2 regions of the Pseudoalteromonas sp. J2K-J979 genome follow, and region 2 is predicted to be linked to the other one. Evidence: predicted binding sites of a transcription regulator. Region 2 holds the regulator's gene; the other holds the start of a gene.
The links. Region 2 encodes LexA, which represses DNA repair genes until DNA is damaged. Its sites were predicted from a motif close to TACTGTATNNNNATACAGTA; they were not measured.
Positions count from the first base shown of each region.

Region 1: AC3KVK_RS07015 (SulA-like leucine-rich domain-containing protein) is a predicted target of LexA. The motif match lies at 1,657-1,676, and genes of this name have one in related genera.

Region 1 is NZ_CM200281.1:1,507,550-1,511,729, forward strand. Features, by position in the region: gene AC3KVK_RS07005 (VC2046/SO_2500 family protein) at 47-571, shown strand; gene AC3KVK_RS07010 (YchJ family protein) at 622-1,083, opposite strand; gene AC3KVK_RS07015 (SulA-like leucine-rich domain-containing protein) at 1,208-1,648, opposite strand; gene AC3KVK_RS07020 (tetratricopeptide repeat protein) at 1,899-3,209, opposite strand; gene AC3KVK_RS07025 (hypothetical protein) at 3,293-3,496, opposite strand; gene AC3KVK_RS07030 (bifunctional diguanylate cyclase/phosphodiesterase) at 3,661-4,180, opposite strand, start outside.
Region 2 is NZ_CM200281.1:3,327,325-3,331,504, reverse strand. Features, by position in the region: rRNA gene AC3KVK_RS15235 (23S ribosomal RNA) at 1-1,207, shown strand, start outside; rRNA gene rrf (5S ribosomal RNA) at 1,338-1,452, shown strand; gene lexA (transcriptional repressor LexA) at 1,604-2,221, shown strand; gene coxB (cytochrome c oxidase subunit II) at 2,470-3,597, shown strand; gene ctaD (cytochrome c oxidase subunit I) at 3,602-4,180, shown strand, end outside.

The sequences.
Region 1 (4,180 bases), 1.8 Mb from region 2:
GGCATGCCGATAAATTTGTTAATGAAAACAACAGTGGTTATATTTAATGCAGATTGATGGAATTTTAACAAACGAAGCACAGTTGGGTAATCAACTGGCCGTTTCGGTTGATGAAAACCGCCGATCAGACTTTTCGCTATTATTGGCGATGTTATCCCATGATGCGACAGATTTCGCACAGTTTCATTTACCTCAAGAAGAACAACCCAGCCCTTATCCAGAAATTAGTGATAATACTGATTTAAGAGTTAAATTAGGTGCGGGGCCTATACAACCTTTAGCGATAAAACCAATCGACTTTTTAATAGGAAAAGATAACAGGGCATTATTGGCATCTGATGGCTTGAAGCAAATAAAACTTAAACAATATTTAAAACCTGAGCCACTTGCTTTACGCGATGACCCATCGCATATTTCTTCAGAAATTATAAATAATTGTGAGTTAAATGTGAAAAAACGTTATTTTAAACAAGATACTCAAGTCGGTGATATGCAAATAAATGCAGCTGCATTTTATGATAACTTACAAAACCCTAACCTTCATACCCCTCTCTCTGTCATTTCGGCATAAACAGTAGTGTATCTCACTTATCGATTTGCAAAGTCATATTCTCGTTAGCATTAACCAGTAGCATGACACTTTTTATATTTCTTCTCACTACCACACGGGCATAAATCATTTCTACCGATTTTTATATCGGGTGTAGGAGTGATATCACCATCGATATAAAACCACTGTCCATCGCGCTTTTCAAAGCGAGATTTCTCATTAAGTTGGCAAAATAATTGTTGGTAAAAGTAGTGAACACTAAACTCGACGGTTGCACTATCAGCGTTTTCAGAGTTATTTAATACTTCGAGTTTGATAAATCGACAGCTTTGTGCAAAATCACGGATATCAGCGATAGAATTATCAAAGCGTTTTTCGACGGCGTACGTGTGGTGAATGTACTCTGCATTATTTACCACATAGGCACTAAATCGTGAACGCATAAGCTGTTCTGCGTGTTCTGGCAGTGCTTGGCCAGTTATAAACGGCTGGCAACAATTTTCAAAAGAGACGTCAGTACCACAATAACACATACAATATTTTACCTACTATTCTAAAGCTGAAAGTGTATCGTAAAATGATGATTCTTTGCTAAAAATACTTAGGTTATTTTATCTATTTCTCAACTCTCGCACTTAGCTGTTTACATACGAAGGCTTAATTAACAGCATACTTAGTATCGGCTTCTTTATTTCGCACAAAGCTATAAAGTTGCGCTGTTTTATTATTAAGAGTGCGTTGGTTTGCTAGTTGATTGAGTTGTTCAAAACTGAGCATATTTGTCCAAGTGATAACCGCAGAAAAATTGCCATTGTAAAGTGCAGAGTTGAGAACATATTCAAGATTAGAAAGGTGCTTTTGTCTTATAACTAATAATTTAGCTTTATCGATTGAACAGGAATCTAATAATGATTTGCTTGGCACAGCGTCAGGAGCAATGAGTAGAGTCCAACCAGGTTGTTGATTAAATTGATGCAGTATTTTTAAAAGTTCAAACGTCGCGCTGATATCATCATCGACTTCAACTAAGTGTAAATGAGTTTTTGCGCAGGTATCTTGGTAACTTTTAACTCGTCTTACATCAATTGTTTGTAACATAATTATCTCACTGGTTGTTTATACAGTACTCATATATGTACAGTAGTTTATACAGTTGTGTGGCGCAAGTGTTTTTTTTGCATTTTGTTTAATTAAACACCAGAACATGTTTGAAAATTCGGCTCCGGACTAGGCAAATAGTTGATATGTATAGGCTTGTACCTTATTTTTAGAGCATAAAAAGCCTACGTTAAATAGTAGGCGATTGGGGCGAAATTGAGAATGGGAGTTTATTCAAACAAACACATTGTCACGGAGCATAATTAGCGTCATGGATTTGCTCGTACAGTGATGCGGCATAAATTCGAGCATCTTTAATTTGTTTGGCGCATAAGTGTTTTTGTAACTTCGCGATAGCTTCGACTGCTTCTATTGAACCTTGCGATTCAGCCAAGCTTAACCAAGTAAATGCGTGATATTCGCTTTGTGGTAAGCCATTGCCTTTTGCAAACATTAAGCCAAGGTAATATTGAGCTTTTACATGGCCGCAAATAGCCGCACGTCGCATCCATTTTGCTGCACCAATATCATTTTTGGACTTGGCCATATGAATTGCAGTTGCAAATAATTGATTTGCTGAAGGAGTGTCGATGTCGTTTTTGTCCAAACTTTTTTGAGTCGAAAGCTCAGTTAAGAGATCATGTAAACTGATAAATGTTTCGAGCAGCTTCTTTTCAATTTCAAGTAAAGATAGGGAGTCGAGATTAAATTTATCTGCTTTGTCTTGTGCCGCTGGTTTTGACTCCGGGTTAACTTCGAGTTTAGGCTCTGCTTCAAGTTCAGGTTCTACCTCGATTTCAGGTTCAACCGCGAGTTCAGGTTCTACCACGAGTTCAGGTTCAACCGCGAGTTCAGGTTCATCCTCGATTTCAGGTTCATCCTCGATTTCAGGTTCAACCGCGAGTTCAGGTTCATCCTCGATTTCAGGTTCTGCCTCTATTTCAGGTTCTGCCTCGAGTTCAGGTTCAACATCGAGTTCAGGTTCAACCTCGATTTCAGGTTCAACCTCGATTTCAGGTTCAACCTCGATTTCAGGCTCAACCTCGATTTCAGGTTCAACCTCGAGTTCAGGTTCTGCCTCTATTTCAGGTTCAACCTCGAGTTCAGGTTCAACCTCGATTTCAGGCTCAACCTCGATTTCAGGCTCAACCTCGATTTCAGGTTCAACCTCGAGTTCAGGTTCTGCCTCTATTTCAGGTTCAACCGCGAGTTCAGACTCTATCTCGTGTTCGGGATCAAAATCTAAATCAGAATCCATGTCTAGCTCAAAATCAGGCCCTTCAAAAGGCTGCTGCTCGTTGTCATCAATATCAACCTGGCCAGCTAATTCAGCATCTTGTATTTCAGCCTGCTTGCTTAGATTGCTAAAATGTTTTTTTTGACTCGTTGAAGATTCAGGTTGACTGGGTGAATCTTCAGGTATTTCTTCAATGAGTTTTGATAATGACTGGGTTTGCGTAGTGCTAGGTGCATCGTCTAAAGCAGGCTGATCTTTAGCTGTAGTAGACTGTTCAATCTCTAACTCAGCTTTAATAGAATGGGGATCTTTTTCACTTGACATATAAAAGCTTCTCACTAGGCGTAAAAGTAACGGTATCCTAGTGAAAAGCTTAGTGGAAAATATGCTAAGTGCGAATATTGCGCTTAGTTATCAGCTGAGTGCCGGCGTTTAGGGGGCGGTAAATGAGCGCTAATAAAGACGAGGCATAAAATAACGATTAACGTTAGCGCATTCGCTCCTGCTTGCAAAGAATAATCAACGGTTGAGTGTAAGAGCATATGTAAAATTGCGACGGCACAGCCAAATGCAGTCCCTTGATAAAGAGGCGTTTTACGTTTAACCATCATATATAAAGCTTTAAATAGCGCATACAGTATGAGTGCGCCGAGCAGTAGAGTCAATGGGAGGCCAATTTCTACAGCAAACTGAATGTAGAGTCGATAATAAAGGTACCTTAAATAAAGTGGAGTTGAGATTGTTTCATGATTAACCTTTTTAGTTTCGAGGTGAGTTAAAAATCTCTAATAACTTTTAAAGTACTTAAAAATTCGTTGCACTCACTTTTTAGACAATCTTGAGAAAGTCTCATCGGCGGTTGAATAAACTGCCCCTGACAAGCATCACAGTGTAATTCAGTGACACTTTTATAGGTTTCTACGTCTTCAACGTGACATGCAATGACTTTAATGCCTAATCCGTGACATATTTGTGTTACAGCCTGAATAAAGTAATTATTGTCGGGGTTCTGCATTAAATCACGCACATAACTACCATCAAGCTTAATAAAATCGATATCTAAACCGCGTAAATATTTAAACGAACTAAGGCTAACACCAAAGTGTTCAATACATAATTTAATACCGTAAGACTTAAGCACTTTGATATGAGCAGTTGCGCTATTTATGTTATCGATTAATGCAGTCTCATTAATTTCAAAATAAAGGTTGTCTAATTGCCCAGTTTTGTCTTGCATAAACGTATCAAGCCACTGAGCGAAAGAGTCACTATGGAGTGATTGGCGGCTCAAATTA
Region 2 (4,180 bases):
GGAGAAGGTACGCTGCTGACGGTGATAGGACTTGCTCCTTAAGCTGTTGGCAGTCACAGTAACCAGGTGGCTGGGACTGTTTATTAAAAACACAGCACTGTGCAAAATCGAAAGATGACGTATACGGTGTGACACCTGCCCGGTGCCGGAAGGTTAATTGATGGGGTTATCTTCGGAGAAGCTCTTGATCGAAGCCCCGGTAAACGGCGGCCGTAACTATAACGGTCCTAAGGTAGCGAAATTCCTTGTCGGGTAAGTTCCGACCTGCACGAATGGTGTAACCATGGCCACGCTGTCTCCACCCGAGACTCAGTGAAATTGAAATCGCAGTGAAGATGCTGTGTACCCGCGGCTAGACGGAAAGACCCCGTGAACCTTTACTACAGCTTGGCACTGAACATTGAACCTACATGTGTAGGATAGGTGGGAGACTTTGAAGCAGCGACGCTAGTTGTTGTGGAGTCGTCCTTGAAATACCACCCTTGTAGTTTTGATGTTCTAACGTAGGCCCCTAATCGGGGTTGCGGACAGTGCCTGGTGGGTAGTTTGACTGGGGCGGTCTCCTCCCAAAGAGTAACGGAGGAGCACGAAGGTTTGCTAAGTACGGTCGGACATCGTACGGTTAGTGTAATGGTAGAAGCAAGCTTAACTGCGAGACGGACAAGTCGAGCAGGTACGAAAGTAGGTCATAGTGATCCGGTGGTTCTGAATGGAAGGGCCATCGCTCAACGGATAAAAGGTACTCCGGGGATAACAGGCTGATACCGCCCAAGAGTTCATATCGACGGCGGTGTTTGGCACCTCGATGTCGGCTCATCACATCCTGGGGCTGAAGTCGGTCCCAAGGGTATGGCTGTTCGCCATTTAAAGTGGTACGCGAGCTGGGTTTAGAACGTCGTGAGACAGTTCGGTCCCTATCTGCCGTGGGCGTTTGAGAATTGAGAGGGGCTGCTCCTAGTACGAGAGGACCGGAGTGGACGAACCGCTGGTGTTCGGGTTGTCATGCCAATGGCACTGCCCGGTAGCTACGTTCGGAATCGATAAGCGCTGAAAGCATCTAAGCGCGAAGCGAGCCTCGAGATGAGTTCTCACTTGGAGTTTAACTCCACTAAAGGGCCGTTGGAGACTACAACGTTGATAGGTAGGATGTGGAAGCGCTGCGAGGCGTTAAGCTAACCTATACTAATTACCCGTGAGGCTTAACCATACAACGCCAAAGTGGTTTGTATGAAGCACTGATAAATAAGCAAGAAGTTAGATAGACTGAAGTAGACAATTTTAAAATCAGCCTTCCGAATTTAGTTTTACGGCGAAAGCGGTAAAGCGGCAAAATTTTGCTTGGTGACAATAGCGTTTTGGACCCACCTGACTCCATTCCGAACTCAGTAGTGAAACGAAACAGCGCCGATGGTAGTGTGGGATTACCCATGTGAGAGTAGGACATCGCCAGGCTCCTATTAAGAAAAGCCCGACTCAATGAGTCGGGCTTTTTGCTGTCTGAGTTTTTATTTTAACTATCTGTTTGAGAAAGTCGATAATATATTGCGCTTTCATTTACCCTGTATATAATTACAGTTATCTTTACTGTATGGAAATCCAGTGTATGCGTCCACTTACAAAACGTCAGGCTCAAATACTAGAGCTAATAAAGGTATTTATTAAAGATACAGGCATGCCTCCTACACGCGCTGAAATAGCTAATACGCTAGGCTTTAAAAGTGCAAATGCAGCAGAGGAACACCTCAAAGCCCTTGCAAAAAAAGGCTTTATCGAAATGGTGCCTGGTGCAAGTCGAGGTTTAAGGTTGGTCGAAGATGATGAGCCTGAACAACTTGGTTTACCACTAATTGGTAAAGTTGCTGCTGGTGAACCTATTTTGGCTCAAGAACATGTAGAAAGTCATTACCAAGTTGATCCGATGTTATTTAAACCAGCCGCAGACTTCTTGTTAAGAGTCGATGGGATGAGCATGAAAGATATTGGTATTATGGATGGTGATTTGTTAGCCGTTCATCGATGTGCTGTTGCACTAAATGGCCAAGTTGTTGTTGCTCGTGTCGGCGAGGATGTGACGGTCAAGCGTTTTGAGCAAAAGGGCAAAAAAGTTTACCTTCATGCTGAAAACGAAGAGTTCAATCCGATAATTGTTGATTTGTCTGAAGAAGCTCTTGATATTGAAGGGCTTGCGGTTGGCGTTATTCGTAATGCTGATTGGATGTAAAAAAGATGTTAATGTTATTTTTGTTTCGATTTATATTTAACAATCTGATTTAATTGTATTTATTTTAGTGCGCTTGTCGCACTTTATTTTTTATTGCTATATTTCTCACCCCCTTTCTTGCTTAACACTCCATCCTTGACTAGTTTTCAACTACAGCTGATTGAAAAATCATCTATTGGATTCTAGTTAATAATAATAATGAAGAAATAATTTGGCGTGCTTAAATTTCTTCACTAAAGGAGTGTGTTATGGGTAAGGTCTTTATGTCCTTGCTCGTTATGTTTGTTACATCGTCTAATGTTTTTGCACAAAGCAAATACAATATGACTACAGGTGTAACTGACATCAGCGAGAATGTTTATAACCTACATATGACAATTTTTATAATTTGTTGTGTGATAGGAGTTATTGTCTTCTCTATTATGTTTTGGGCCTTATTCAATCATCGTAAGTCTAAAGGTGTGACTGCTTCACAGTTTCATGAAAGCACCAAAGTTGAAATATTATGGACCGCCATTCCATTTTTGATTCTAATCTTAATGGCTATTCCTGCGACGAAAACCCTTATTGCGATGGAAGATACATCTAAGGCTGACATTACCATCAAGATAACGGGGTCACAGTGGAAATGGCACTATGAGTATATCGAACATGACTTAAGTTTTTACTCCATTTTATCTACACCACAAGACCAAATTAATAACCATATAACTAAAACTGAAAATTATTTACTTGAAGTCGATAAACCACTGGTTATCCCAACTAATCGCAAAGTTCGTTTTTTGATGACTTCTGATGATGTTATCCACTCATGGTGGGTCCCTGATTTTGCTGTTAAAAAAGATGCGAATCCAGGTTTTATAAATGAAGCATGGACTAGAGTAAACGAGCCTGGAATATACAGAGGTCAATGTGCTGAACTTTGTGGGAAAGATCATGGCTTTATGCCAGTGGTGGTCGAAGCCGTCGAGCCAGATGCTTTTGACTCTTGGCTTAACAATGCGAAAAAAGAAAATGCGCAAGCAGCTCAAGCTGATCTGAAGCTATTAGACCAGACATTATCAGAAGAGGAGTTAATGACATTGGGCGAGCAAGTTTATATCGCAAGTTGTGCAGCATGTCATCAGGTTACCGGTTTAGGTCTAGGTGGCGTATTCCCTGCGCTCAAGGATAGTCCTATAGCAAAGGGCGATATCATTGATCATATCGACATAGTTTTGCATGGTAAACCAGGTACGGCTATGCAAGCCTACGTAAAACAACTTTCTTTAAAACAGCTTGCAGCCGTTATTACCTATGAGCGAAATGCCTGGGGAAATAATACTGGGGATCTTGTTCAGCCAAGTGACGTAAAGAATAGAATGAAGGAAGAATAATAATATGACCGCGCTTACTCATGAACATTCGGATTCTCACGCTACCCCAAGTGGAATAAAGCGTTGGCTATTTACAACAAACCACAAAGATATTGGCTCATTGTACCTTATCTTTTCTTTGGTTATGTTTTTAGTCGGCGGTGCGATGGCTATGGTTATCCGAGCTGAACTATTTCAGCCTGGATTACAGTTGGTTGAACCTGATTTTTTTAACCAAATGACAACAGTACATGGACTCATTATGGTTTTTGGCGCTGTGATGCCTGCTTTTACGGGGTTGGCAAATTGGATGATCCCAATGATGATTGGCGCACCAGATATGGCGCTTCCTAGAATGAATAACTGGAGTTTCTGGATACTCCCTTTTGCATTTTCTATTTTACTCATGTCACTTTTTATGGAAGGTGGTGGACCTAATTTCGGTTGGACCTTTTACGCACCTCTATCTACAACGTATAGCAATGATAGTACAGCATTTTTTGTGTTTGCTGTTCACATTATGGGGATTAGTTCTATCATGGGGGCGATTAATGTCATTGTGACGATTGTAAATTTGCGCGCTCCAGGCATGACGTGGATGAAA